DNA from 3 places in the Massilia sp. AB1 genome. Region 2 is predicted to be linked to each of the others. Evidence: predicted binding sites of a transcription regulator. Region 2 holds the regulator's gene; each other region holds the start of a gene.
What was found. The regulator sigma-54, encoded in region 2, starts transcription at its own class of promoters, with help from an activator protein. The targets are predictions, from matches to a motif close to TGGCANGNAANCTGCTTT.
Positions count from the first base shown of each region.

Region 1 (4,103 bases), on a different contig from region 2:
GGCTGCTTGCCTTGAGACGGGCGCGCAGGATGCTGAAATCGGCCCGGTTCTCGAGAGTGATGCATCCTTGACTGATACCGAGACTGCCCTTCGGATGTAGCCGAAAGCTTCCCCTCTTTACTTTGTTACAGAAGGTCTCATCGTCGATTTTCCCATCCGCCGCGTAGAGTGCGAACCAATCTGACTTGGCGCTGAAGAGATCGCGCAGAAGGCCGAGCCGGCCGCCCGATTGACGGTCGAGTACGTAGTAGACGCCGGGCGGAATCGGGCCAATGCCGGCGTGACAGGCGAACTCTCTGCGGTTTGCGTGGGCGCCCAAGCCGGAAAACGCGGCGAACTGCATATTGTTCGTCTTGAATAGACTCATCGGTTCGCCGTTCAGCTCGAAGGTACACGCTAACATTGGCCTCTCTCCCGGAAGTTTGCAGTGCAAGCTTCCGATCATAGTCAGCCATTAAAAACGATCTTTGATCGAGTACAAGCCTTGATTGGCCAGTAGCGAAAGCGATCCGCCGGAGGTGAGCAGGCGTCAGCGGATCTTGTGCAGCCACCAGTTCTCGAACCAGATCGAGAACTGCAGCAACAGGCCGGTCACAAACAGGAAATCGGCCAGCAGGCCAGTACGTAGGGCAGCGGCGATCACGCCGGCAATGAGGAAGACGGTGCGCAGGGCAGGGAGGCTGCGGTCGAGTGCATCGCAGCAGTGGATCAGGAATGTCGCGAAATCAGTCGTCCCAGGGTGACGCTTCGGTATCCGAAATTTCATTGCTGCCCCTTTCATGACGCTGACGGAGTCGTTCCGATTGTGGTCAAGTATGCACTTTATTTGTGATCGTTACAATTGGCGATAATATGCTTTCAGGCAAATTTTGCATGACTGTGCGCTAGCTCATACAAATTGAATAAGAAAAATGCAACGTATGATGGAACTGTTGCAAATTTCCTACTCTGTGATCATTCTCGCATGCTTGCCAGTTTGATAGCGCGCGCCTGCGTAAGTCAAGAACAAGGTAGATGAGCGGTGAAAAAACTTGGGCCCCGGGCTGCCCCGGGACGACGTACTGTAGGCACGGGCTGAAATCGCTAAACGATATTCATCCGCACTTTCACTCAACGTCGTCCCGGTGCAGGCCGGGACCCAAGTTCACATGAACAGCCGCCCTCGCAGCTGTCAGCCGAAAATCAAACCCGCTGCTTGCCCAACCGCTTGCCCGCCGCCAGTCCGACCATGCCCAAGCCCAGCATCCACAGGCTGCCCGGTTCCGGCACATCCACCGGCAGCTCGGCCGTGTCGGCGAAGGTCCAGTTCAGCAGGTCGTGGTTCTGGCTGGCCGCGCCGGTCGCGGAGGTGAAGCCGACATAAGCCTGGTTGGTGCCGAGGACCGAGGCGATGTCGATCGCCAGCTTGTCGTAGGCCAGGAAGTCGTCCGATTTCGTTTCATCGCGCATGCTCATCGACAGCAGTGCGCCGTCGTACTCGACCTTCACGGTCCACAGATTGCCGTTCGACATGCAACCGGTGTCGGTGCTCAGGCCGAAGCAGGCTTTGCGCTGGTACACGTCGCTGGTCCAGCTGGTATTGGTGCTGCCGTTGGTGCTGATGCCGACGTGGTTGGCGCTGAAGCCGTCCCAGCTGCCGTTGTCGTAGGTGTCGAATTCGATCACGAAGGCGTTCTGCACGCCCTGGTAGCCGATGCCGCCGCCGCCTACGCCCAGGCCGTTCGGGCTGGCCGCGAGCACGAAGGCCATGCCGTCGGCCGGCTGGCTGTTGCCGGTGAAGCGGAACTGGAAGGTGGTCGAGAAGGTGGCGTTGGCGCCCAGCTGCACGGCGCTGCTGCTGTAGACCGCGCCGCTCTGCGACCAGTTGTCCGGCGTCAGGCGCATGACCTTGCCGTCGGCGGTCGTGGTGGCGGCTGCGTTGCCCACCGTCGTCAGGCCGCTGGTGTCCGAAAAATCGTTGTAGGTGACCACGGTCGCCTGGGCGTTGGCGACCGCGGCGGTTGCGGCGGCGGCGATGAGGAACTTCAATGCTTTCATGCGGTTTTCTCCTAGCGTATGGAAAGTGCCGGCGTCATGGGTGCGCCGGCGACCGCTCCCACGAAAGCAAACCTTGTGCCATAGGAAACATGTCAAAAAAATCAACATCTTGCAAACCCGGTATGTTGCAACTGTTAAATTTATCGACATCTGGTATGCATGCCGGATCGCCGTCCAGTCGCCGCCTTTCCGGCTGGCCAGGGAATTGACCGGTTTTCCCCATCCTTTTCCTGCGATCGTTTCCTAGAGGCATCGTCAATAATGCTTGCTATGGGAGGGCCATTGCGCCCCAGGCAAGCTACAGACGATGAAGTGCGGAGAATAACGATGAAAGTGAAGAAATTTACAGCGGCGACTTCCCGGGATGCGTTGCGCAAGGTGCGCGAAGCGCTCGGCCCGGACGCCGTCATCCTCTCCAACCGCCCGGTGGACGGCGTGGTCGAAATCCTGGCGCTCGACAACGACGACGTGGCCTCGCTGGCCTCGCCAGCGCCGGAATCGGAAATGGCCCAGCCGCAACCGCACCTGCAGCACTTCGCCGACCCGGCCCCGCTGGCCCCGGCCTTCGGCGCGCGCCGCATGGAAGAGCCCGGACCGGCCTTCGCCGCACGCCGCTTCGAAGAGCCTGCCCCCGCTCCCGTATTCGCCGACCCCGCACCGACCTACGCCAACCGCCGCGCTCCCGAGCCGGCCCCGGCCCTCGACATGAGCGCGATGACCGCCATGATGAGCGCCGCCATCGCCCAGGCCAAGGAATCGGCCGCCGCCGAAATGAGCGGCATGATGAACGAGATCCGCGCCATGCGCGGCCTGATGGAGACCCAGCTGGCCGAGCTGTCGTGGAACGCCACCGCCCAGCGCGAGCCCCAGAAGGCCGCCGTGCTGCGCGAAATGCTGGCCGCCGGCTTCTCGGCGACCCTGGCGCGCTACCTGATCGAAAAGATGCCGGCCACCAAGGATGCGGCCGATGCGCTGCGCTGGATCAAGACCGTGCTGGCGCGTAACCTGACCACCATCGCCAACGAAGACGACCTGCTGTCGCGCGGCGGCGTGTTCGCCCTGGTCGGCCCGACCGGCGTCGGCAAGACCACCACCACCGCCAAGCTGGCCGCGCGCTGCGTGATGCGCCACGGTCCGGACAAGCTGGCCCTGATCACCACCGACGCCTACCGTATCGGCGGCCACGAGCAGCTGCGCATCTACGGCAAGATCCTGGGCGTGATGGTGCACTCGGTGAAGGACGAAGCCGACCTGCGCATCGCCCTGAAAGAACTCAAGAACAAGCACACCGTGCTGATCGACACCATCGGCATGTCGCAGCGCGACCAGATGGTGACCGAGCAGGTGGCCATGCTGAGCGAGTCGGGCGCCGACGTGAAGCGCCTGCTGTGCCTGAACGCGACCTCGACCAACGAGACCCTGAACGAAGTGGTGCGCGCCTACCAGGGCTCGGGCCTGGCCGGCTGCATCATGACCAAGCTCGACGAAGCCGCCTCGATCGGCAACGTGCTCGACGTCGTGATCCGCCAGAAGCTCAACCTGCACTACATCTCGAACGGCCAGCGCGTGCCGGAAGACCTGCACCTGGCCGACCGCGCCATGCTGATCGACCGCGCCTTCCGCAACAACCGCGCCGCCAGCGCCCAGTTCGGCGACGCCGACCTGCCGCTGATGATGTCCGGCGCCATGAATGATCGCAGCCTGCGCGAGGTGTCCCTTGGCTAGTTTCGACTTCGACCAGGCCGAAGGCCTGCGCCGCATGCTGCAGGGCCCGCGCCCGCGCATCGTCACCTTTCTGTCCGCCACGCCTGAAGACGACAAGGGCGCCATGCTGGTCAACCTGGGCGCCTCGCTGGCCCAGACCGGCAACGAAGTCCTGATCGTCGATGCCTGCGACATCGACTACGGCGTGGCACGCCGCCTGGGCCTGAGCCGCGCGGCCTCGCTGCTGCAGGTGGCGCGCCAGGAATGCGCGCTCAACCAGGTGATCCATCCGGCGCCGCAAGGCTTCTCGGTGGCGCCGCTGGGCGTGCCGAAGACCGCCGACGACGTCCGCCGCCTGGGCA
Region 1 is NZ_JAGKSG010000007.1:37,814-41,916, reverse strand. It holds gene J8847_RS06215 (DUF2778 domain-containing protein) at 1-403, opposite strand, end outside; gene J8847_RS06210 (hypothetical protein) at 530-766, opposite strand; gene J8847_RS06205 (PEP-CTERM sorting domain-containing protein) at 1,183-2,037, opposite strand; gene flhF (flagellar biosynthesis protein FlhF) at 2,365-3,762, shown strand; gene J8847_RS06195 (antiactivator of flagellar biosynthesis FleN protein) at 3,755-4,103, shown strand, end outside.
Region 1: a site for sigma-54 is predicted at 2,101-2,118, ahead of J8847_RS06205 (PEP-CTERM sorting domain-containing protein). Genes of this name have one in related genera too.

Region 2 (4,103 bases):
ACCGCGAACCCGGGCAAGGTCGCCACCTTCCGCCAGAAGCGCGACGGCGGCCCCGACTTGTGGGTCGAAGGCCAGGCCCAGCGCATCGAATACGACGAGCGCTCCGAGATGGTCAAGCTGTTCGCCGACGCCGTGGTCAAGGAGCTGGAAAGCAAGCGCGTGACCAACGAGATCATCGCCCCCTTCATCTCCTACGACAACCGCAAGGAAGTGGCCAGCGTGCGCAACGACGCCAGCGGCCAGAGCAAGGTGGGCGGCGGCCGCGGCACCCTGATCCTGTCGCCCAAGCGCACCGCCGCTCCGGCGGCTCCGGCTCCGGCAGGGAAGCCCTGATGGAGGCGCGCGACAGCGGCAGCACCCTGATCGTCAAGGGCCTGCAGAAAAGCTACGGCAAGCGCCTGGTGGTGCGCGACGTCTCGCTCCAGGTCGAGTGCGGCGAAGTGGTCGGCCTGCTGGGCCCGAACGGCGCCGGCAAGACCACGTCCTTCTACATGATCGTCGGCCTGGTGCCCTCGGACGCCGGCTCGATCGACATCAACGGCACCGATATCTCGAGCCTGCCGATCCACCGGCGCGCGGTGCTGGGCCTGTCCTACCTGCCGCAGGAAGCCTCGGTGTTCCGCAAGCTCACCGTCGAGGAGAACATCCGCGCGGTGCTGGAACTGCAGCAGGTCGATGGCCGGCCGCTGGGCAAGGACGAGATCAGCGAGCGCCTCGACACCCTGCTGGCCGAGCTGCAGATCGAGAAGCTGCGCGAGAACCCGGCCATGTCGCTGTCGGGCGGCGAACGGCGCCGGGTGGAGATCGCGCGCGCGCTGGCGACCAACCCGCGCTTCGTGCTGCTCGACGAGCCCTTCGCCGGCGTGGATCCGATCGCGGTGATCGAGATCCAGCGCATCGTGCGCTTCCTGAAGGAGCGCAAGATCGGCGTGCTCATCACCGACCACAATGTCCGCGAGACGCTCGGCATCTGCGACCGCGCCTACATCATCAACCAGGGCGCGGTGCTGGCCTCGGGCCGGCCGGATGATATTATCGCCAACGAATCCGTGCGCCGCGTCTATCTGGGTGAACACTTCCGCATGTAGACATGAAACAGTCCCTGCAACTCCGCACATCGCAGCATCTTGCACTGACGCCGCAACTCCAGCAGTCGATCCGGCTGCTGCAGCTGTCCACGCTCGAGCTGCACCAGGAGATCGAGCAGATCCTGTCCGACAATCCCCTGCTCGAGCGGCTCGACGACCCGCTCGACCGTTCGGTGCGCCTGCTGGCCGACGGCGCCATCAATAACGCGCCCGCCACTGGCGAAGCGCCCGCCGCTCCCGCGCAGGAAGGCGAGGGCGCGTCGGAGGCCTCCGCCGCCTCGGGCGAGAACGGCGAAGGCTTCGAAGGCGGCGACGGCGAGCGCGACGCGCCGGACGCCGACTGGGGTTCGGGCGGCGGCGCGGGCGGGGGCGAGGACGAAGACGGCCGCCCGCAGCTGGAAGCAAGTTCCGTCACCTTGCGCGAGCACCTGATGGAGCAGATCCGTGTCACCGGCTGTTCCGCGCGCGACCGCGCGCTGGCCGAGCTGGTCATCGACGCGCTGGACGACAACGGCTACCTGGAAGAACCGCTGGACGAGATCCATGCGCGCCTGCCGGAAGAGCTCGAGATCGAGATGGACGAGCTGCGCTGCGCGCTGGCGCTGGTGCAGAGCCTGGACCCGGTGGGCGTGGGCGCGCGCAGCGCGGGCGAATGCCTGGCGCTGCAGATCCGCCGCATGCAGGGCGTGCCCCTGGTGACGCGCCGCCTGGCGCTGAAGATCGTCGAAGGCTACCTGAGCTGGTTCGCCCAGCGCGAGTACAGCAAGCTCAAGAAGGCGCTGGATTGCGACGACGAAGACTTGCGCGAGGTGCAAGCCGTGGTGCGCCAGTGCAATCCTCATCCGGGCGCGGCCTTCGCCTCGAACGTGTCAGACTACGTGGTACCGGATGTGATCGTGCGCCGCGCCAAGAACGGCTGGGCCGTGATGCTGAACCCGGACGTGATGCCGCGCCTGCGGGTGAACAGCCTGTATGCGTCGCTGATGAAGCAGGGCAAGTGCGAAGGGCAGATGAACGCCCAGCTGCAGGAAGCGAAATGGCTGATCAAGAATATGCGTCAGCGTTTCGATACGATTTTGCGTGTGGCAGAGGCGATTGTGGAGCGCCAGAAGAACTTTTTCTCCCACGGCGCGGTTGCGATGCGTCCCCTTGTTTTACGTGAGATTGCTGATACACTAGGCCTACACGAAAGCACAATTTCTCGTGTTACAACGCAGAAGTACATGCTGACCCCGCACGGCATGTTCGAGTTGAAATACTTCTTCGGAAGCCACGTCGCCACCGAAGCGGGGGGAGAAGCCTCCTCGACGGCGATCCGCGCTCTCATTGCGCAATTGACAGGAGCAGAAGACCCTAAGAATCCTTTATCCGATAGCAAGATCGCGGAGATGCTCGGGGAACAAGGCATGGTCATTGCGCGCAGGACGGTCGCCAAATACCGAGAAGCGCTCAAGATCCCTCCCGTCAGCCTCCGCAAAGCCTTGTAACAGCGCTGCCCACTCCTGCCTTGCGCCTGGGCGGCGCGCTTTTCAAAGGAGTGTGTATGAACCTCACAATCAGTGGCCACCATCTCGAAGTGACTCCCGCTATCCGTGAATACGTTCAGAATAAGCTCGAGCGCATCATCAGGCATTTCGATCAAGTGATCGATACCCATGTCTTCCTCGCCGTCGACAACCTCACTGAAAAAGAAAAAAGGCAAAAAGCGGAGATTAACGTCCAGGTGTCCGGAAAGACCCTGCACGTGGCGAGTGTCGCCCAAGACCTGTATGCCGCGATCGACACGCTGATGGACAAGCTGGATCGGCAGGTTCTGAAACACAAGCAGATGTTGAAAGACCATAACCACCAGGCGATCAAACGCCTGCCGGATCAAGGCAGCGAAGAAGCCGCTGCGGCCTGACCGGCAGCAGGGCATACCAGCTAAGGGCGTCTGAGGGGGCGCCCTTTTTGCATCCAGCCTTTCCTTTCCCGCATTCCTCCCTAGCGAGCGGCGACGCTCCCGAGCTGCCTGGGCGCAGCGCCCGGGTCGGCTACCAATGTCCACAGGAAACAAGAGATCAGCAGGGCCGTGCCGGAGATCAGGAACAATGTGTGGGCGCCGGCGCCTTTCGCGAGAAGAAAGCCGACCTGGGTGGTGGCCAGCTGCGGGATCACGACCGACAGGTTGAAGATGCCCATGAAGAAGCCCATGCGCTGGCGGTCGATTTTTTCGCTCATGATGGCGAACGGCAGGCTGATGACGGCGCCCCAGCCGATGCCGGCGACCGCCATCAGCACGTACAGCGAGGCCTGGCTGCGCGCGAACAAGGCGATGGCGAGACAGGCGCCGGCCATGAGGGCCAGGCAGGCGGCATGCACCCTGACACGCCCGAACCTGCCCGATGCGCGCGGGAGCGCCAGCGCCGGCACGATGAAGCCGACGACGTTCATGATGGCGAAGGAGACGGCGACGACCTTCCCGGATGCGGCCGCTCCCGCGGCGGCCGCGGGAACGAGATAGGCCTGCACGAAGGCGATCAGGTAGACGAAGATCGCCTGGATTCCGAACCACGCGAACCCATGGGCGATCCAGATCTTCCATAGTTCCGGCCACTCGGTGCCGGTGGAGACGCTCGCATGCGCTGTTTCCGTTTTCGCGAGCACAGGCGCTTCCTTCACGAACAGCGTGGCGCAGGCGAACACCAGGACGATCAGGCAGCCGGCCTGGATCAGCGTCTCGTTGCCGATGAAAGCGCCGATCAGGTAGGCGACCACTCCCCAGAATCCCGACATGGCCTGCATCCACGAGAATCCCCGGGTCCGGGATTCGCCCTCCGGCGTCAGGTCCGCGATCAGGGCGCGCGCCGGATTCAGGCCGATATTGATGGACAAGTCGAGCGCCAGGGCGACGGCGCCGGCGACGATCACCAGGTCGGCGATGCCCAGGGCGCCGGCCAGCTTGTCGATCTTCGTCAGCAGATAGAGCGAGAGGGAGGAGGTGATGCCGGCGAGCAGGATGAACGGACGGCGGCG
Region 2 is NZ_JAGKSG010000010.1:50,319-54,421, forward strand. It holds gene lptA (lipopolysaccharide transport periplasmic protein LptA) at 1-333, shown strand, start outside; gene lptB (LPS export ABC transporter ATP-binding protein) at 333-1,088, shown strand; gene J8847_RS08345 (RNA polymerase factor sigma-54) at 1,091-2,575, shown strand; gene hpf (ribosome hibernation-promoting factor, HPF/YfiA family) at 2,632-2,991, shown strand; gene J8847_RS08355 (MFS transporter) at 3,072-4,103, opposite strand, start outside.

Region 3 (4,103 bases), on a different contig from region 2:
CCGATGTGCGGCGCCAGCTCGGCGAGCAGCTGGTCGTACAGCATCTTCTCGCGCGCCAGCGCGCGGTCCTGGGCCGACAAGGCCTTGTCTTCGAAGGCCTTGAGTTCCGGCGTGATGTAGCGTTCGCAGTTCTTCAGGGTCTGGCGGCGGCGGTAGTCGTCCGGCACCTTGTCGGCCTGGCCGTTGGTGACCTCGATGTAGAAGCCGTGCACCTTGTTGTACTCGACGCGCAGGTTGGCGATGCCGGTACGCGCGCGCTCGCGCGTTTCCAGGTCGACCAGGAACTGGCCGGCGTTCTCGGACAGGGCGCGCAGCTCGTCCAGCTCGGCGTCGAAGCCGCGTGCGAACACGCCGCCGTCGCGCACCATCGCGCTTGGCTCTTCCATGATCGCGCGCGTCACCAGGTCCAGGCAGGCTTCCGGCGTGGCGAGGTCGTCGTGGATCTCGTGCAGCAGGCAGGAGTCGCCCGGGATGAAGCAGCGCGCCACCTGCTGGCGCAGCGCCGGCAGCTGCTTCAGGCCGTCGCGCAGGCTGGCCAGGTCGCGCGGGCGCGCCGACAGCAGCGCGATGCGCGTGGTGATGCGTTCGATGTCCGGCACCTGGGCCAGCGTGGCGGACAGGCCGCCGCAGGCGTCCGCCTGGGCCAGCGCCTCGATGGCTTCGTGGCGCGAGCGGGCCACGGCCTGGTCGCGGCGCGCGTGGTGCAGCCAGTGGCGCAGCAGGCGCGAGCCCATCGCGGTGCGGCAGCCGTCCAGCAGCGAGAACAGGGTCGGCGACTCCTGGCCGCGGATGGTCTCGGTCAGCTCCAGGTTGCGGCGCGTGGCGGCATCCAGACCGATGAATTCGTTTTCGAGCTCGCAGGTCAGGCTGCGCACGTGCTGCAGGCCACGGCCCTGGGTCGACTGCGCATAGCGCAGCAGCGCGCCGGCCGCGCCGAAGGCGGCGCCGAGGCCGTCCGCGCCGAAGCCGGTGAGGGTGGCGACGCTCAGCTGCTCGAGCAGGGCCTGGTGGCCCTTGATGACGTCGAAGTGCCACTCCGGCACGCGTTGGGTGTGCGCGATCGGGGACGCCTCGAACAGGTCGGCGCCGTCGGCGCGCAGGATCTCGGCCGGGGCGATGCGCTCCAGCTCGTGCGACAGGCGCAGCTCCACCGCGCGCTGCTCGCCCGAGAATTCCATCAGGCGCAGGGCGCCGCTGGCGAGGGACAGCCAGGCCAGGCCGGCGGTGACGGTCTTGCGCTGGTTGATCAGGTAGAGGGCCAGCAGCGGACGCTCGGCCTTTTCGGGCAGCAGGTCGGAATCGGTCAGGGTGCCTGGCGTGACCACGCGCACCACCTTGCGCTCCACCGGGCCCTTGCTCAGGGCCGGGTCGCCGATCTGCTCGCAGATCGCGCAGGATTCGCCCAGCTTGACCAGCTTGGCCAGGTAGCCGTCCAGCGAGTGGAAGGGCACGCCCGCCATCTTGACCGGATTGCCGCCCGAGGCGCCGCGCGCGGTCAGGGTGATGCCCAGGATGCGGGCCGCTTTCTCGGCGTCGTCGAAGAACAGTTCGTAGAAATCGCCCATGCGGTAGAAGACCAGCATGGTCGGGTAATCGGCCTTGATGCGCAGATATTGCACCATCATGGGAGTGTGTTTTTCGGTCGCGCTGTGCTTGAGGGCGGCGGCGTTGATCTCAGTGGGGGCGTTCATGTCTTCGGAATTCGGTACGGCGGGGCAGGTGCGCAGCCAAGGCTTGCCATTTTACCGCGTTCGACTCGGCCGGATGCTGCAAAAATCGCATCCCGGTTTGTGCGATCACCGGATCGGCGATGTCGAGTTTCCTTACATTTAGTTGGTACTGCGAAACTAATGTTGAATCAAGTTATTGATTCCGCAGGATTTCGTGGTCGTGGTGCGATTATTGCTTACAAGCAGGGATCGACTAGGGAGAACAAATGAAACGCAACATCATCAAGATCGTCGGCGCGCTGATGCTGGTCTTTGGTGTGGCCAATGCGCAGGCTGGCGTCATCGCCACCGATAACGCCTATGGCGTGTTCGACAACAGCAGCGGCCAGCGCTACCTGGACGTCCAGAGCCATGGCCTCATCGCCGACCTGAACATCCTGGTCTCCTTTGCCAAGTGCGACAACCCGGTGCTGGGACTGGCCGGCGGCCAGTGCATCGGCAAGGGTACGCCTTATGAAAACGAGATCGTCCTGCGCCTGACCAGTCCCGGCGGCATCAAGGTCGATCTGGTGACGCAAGACACCTTCACCCAAGGCAGCACCGGTGCGGGCCAGGTCGCGGTCACCTTCGACGACGAGGGGGCGGTGCGCGGCCCGCAGGTGCAGGCGGGGGTCTTCCGCCCGGTCGGCAAGCTGAGCGCGTTCGACAGTCTCGACATGTTCGGCCGCTGGACCCTGAGTATCGGCGACACCAGCCGCCAGGATCCGCTGGAATACTATTATTCGCAACTGATCGTCACGCTCGAAGGCGAGGACCAGCAAGGCGATCCGGCGCAGGTGCCGGAACCAGCCACGCTGGGCCTGCTGGCGCTCGGCCTGGCCGGGCTCGCGATGCTGCGCCGGCGCTAGGGCGCCCCCAAAGGCGCTTCCTTTGCCCCGGATCGCTCCGGCTGCGGCCGCAGCCAGATCTCGACCCGCCGGTCCTTGGCATTGCAGGCCAGCGTTTCCCTGCTCAAGGTCTTGCCTGGACACTCTCCTGGTTTAGTCAGGGGAGAGCGGTTCCCGACACCGACATGGCTGACGAGCGCCGGATCAATGGTTTTCACCAATTCGTTGCGCACTTCAAGGGCGCGCGCCGTCGACAGGCGCTGGTTTTCGCCGGGCGCGCCGAAATGATCCGCGTGGCCGATGACCAGGATGGCATTGCGCGCGGGCGCGCCGATGCCGGCGGCAACTTCCCGAATTTTTGCCCGGCCCTCGGCGGTGAGATCGCTTTTGCCGAACTCGAACAAGGTGTCCGCTGGCAGCGTGATGCCGTGCGTCGGCTGGTCCGGCCAGAAAACGATAGGCGGCGCAGGCCTTTCCGGACGCATTGTCTTGACCGCATGGGGAATGATGAGCAGCGCCAGCGCAACCGTAATCATGGGGACGAAGCGGTTGGCCCACGTGCCCAGGCTTTCGAAAATCCTGTCGAGCGACACCATGTTGTCCCCCTGACGATGTGCGTTGATGCGCTACCGGTCAAGTGTCGGAACTGCCCTGGCCGGTTCTGTTCTGGGTTGCCTGGATGCCGAAGTAAAAGCCGATGACCGAAGACAGCAGGGTGGCGACGGGGCCGACGATGACGTCCAATAAGGACTTCAGGTGCTGGAAGCGCCTGTCGATCAGCGCCACGTCGTCGTCGAGGAACAAGGTAGTGAAGGCGAGCCCGATCACCAGGAAGAACAGGGCGATCAGCCAGACGGTAATGATCTCCCGCATGCCGCGCTGGGAGCGGCGGTCATGGTAGGAATCGCGGAAGATGTCGGTATCCGCCTGGACCACCCTGGGGTCCCAGGCAACGGTGCCAGCGGGTTCATGGCCGAGATCGCCGATCGGATCGACTCGGTCCACCCTGGGATCCCAGCCGCTGGTCGGATCGGTCATGAGACACGCTCAGCGGCTGGTAGGTACCTTGGCAGGAAGATGCGGGGTTGCAATCTGGACAACAGGATCCCGGTCGGCATTGGCCGAGACCACCGCATAACCCTGGTTGGTTTGCTCGACGGCCCATTTATAGACCGCCAGGGCTTCGCGCGCCACATCGTTGGCGCTCAGCGCTTTGTCGGATGGGCTGCGTCCGTTTATTTGCCGGAGTTTCTCATTGATCGAATCAATGATCGACTGTGGGACTTCAAGTCTGATTTCTGGCATATGGCCTCCTGGAGGAACTGCAGACGGGCTGCATCGACGCATCCAAGATTACTCCACTTTTCATCCGGTCGCAACCGAGACGCGGCCTTCGGCCGCCACGCGGTCCTTGCCGAGCACCGTGAATTCTCCCTCGCCGGGACCCGCCGTGAGCCTTGCCTGCGCACCCAGCGGCAAGGGGCTGCGGAAGCGGCACCAGACCGACGCCAGCCGGCCTTGTCCGGCGCGTTCCAGGTGGGCGCAG
Region 3 is NZ_JAGKSG010000040.1:21,933-26,035, forward strand. It holds gene mutS (DNA mismatch repair protein MutS) at 1-1,691, opposite strand, end outside; gene J8847_RS19085 (PEP-CTERM sorting domain-containing protein) at 1,937-2,578, shown strand; gene J8847_RS19090 (OmpA family protein) at 2,575-3,153, opposite strand; gene J8847_RS19095 (hypothetical protein) at 3,191-3,595, opposite strand; gene J8847_RS19100 (hypothetical protein) at 3,605-3,862, opposite strand; gene J8847_RS19105 (MaoC family dehydratase) at 3,923-4,103, opposite strand, start outside.
Region 3: a site for sigma-54 is predicted at 1,892-1,909, ahead of J8847_RS19085 (PEP-CTERM sorting domain-containing protein). Genes of this name have one in related genera too.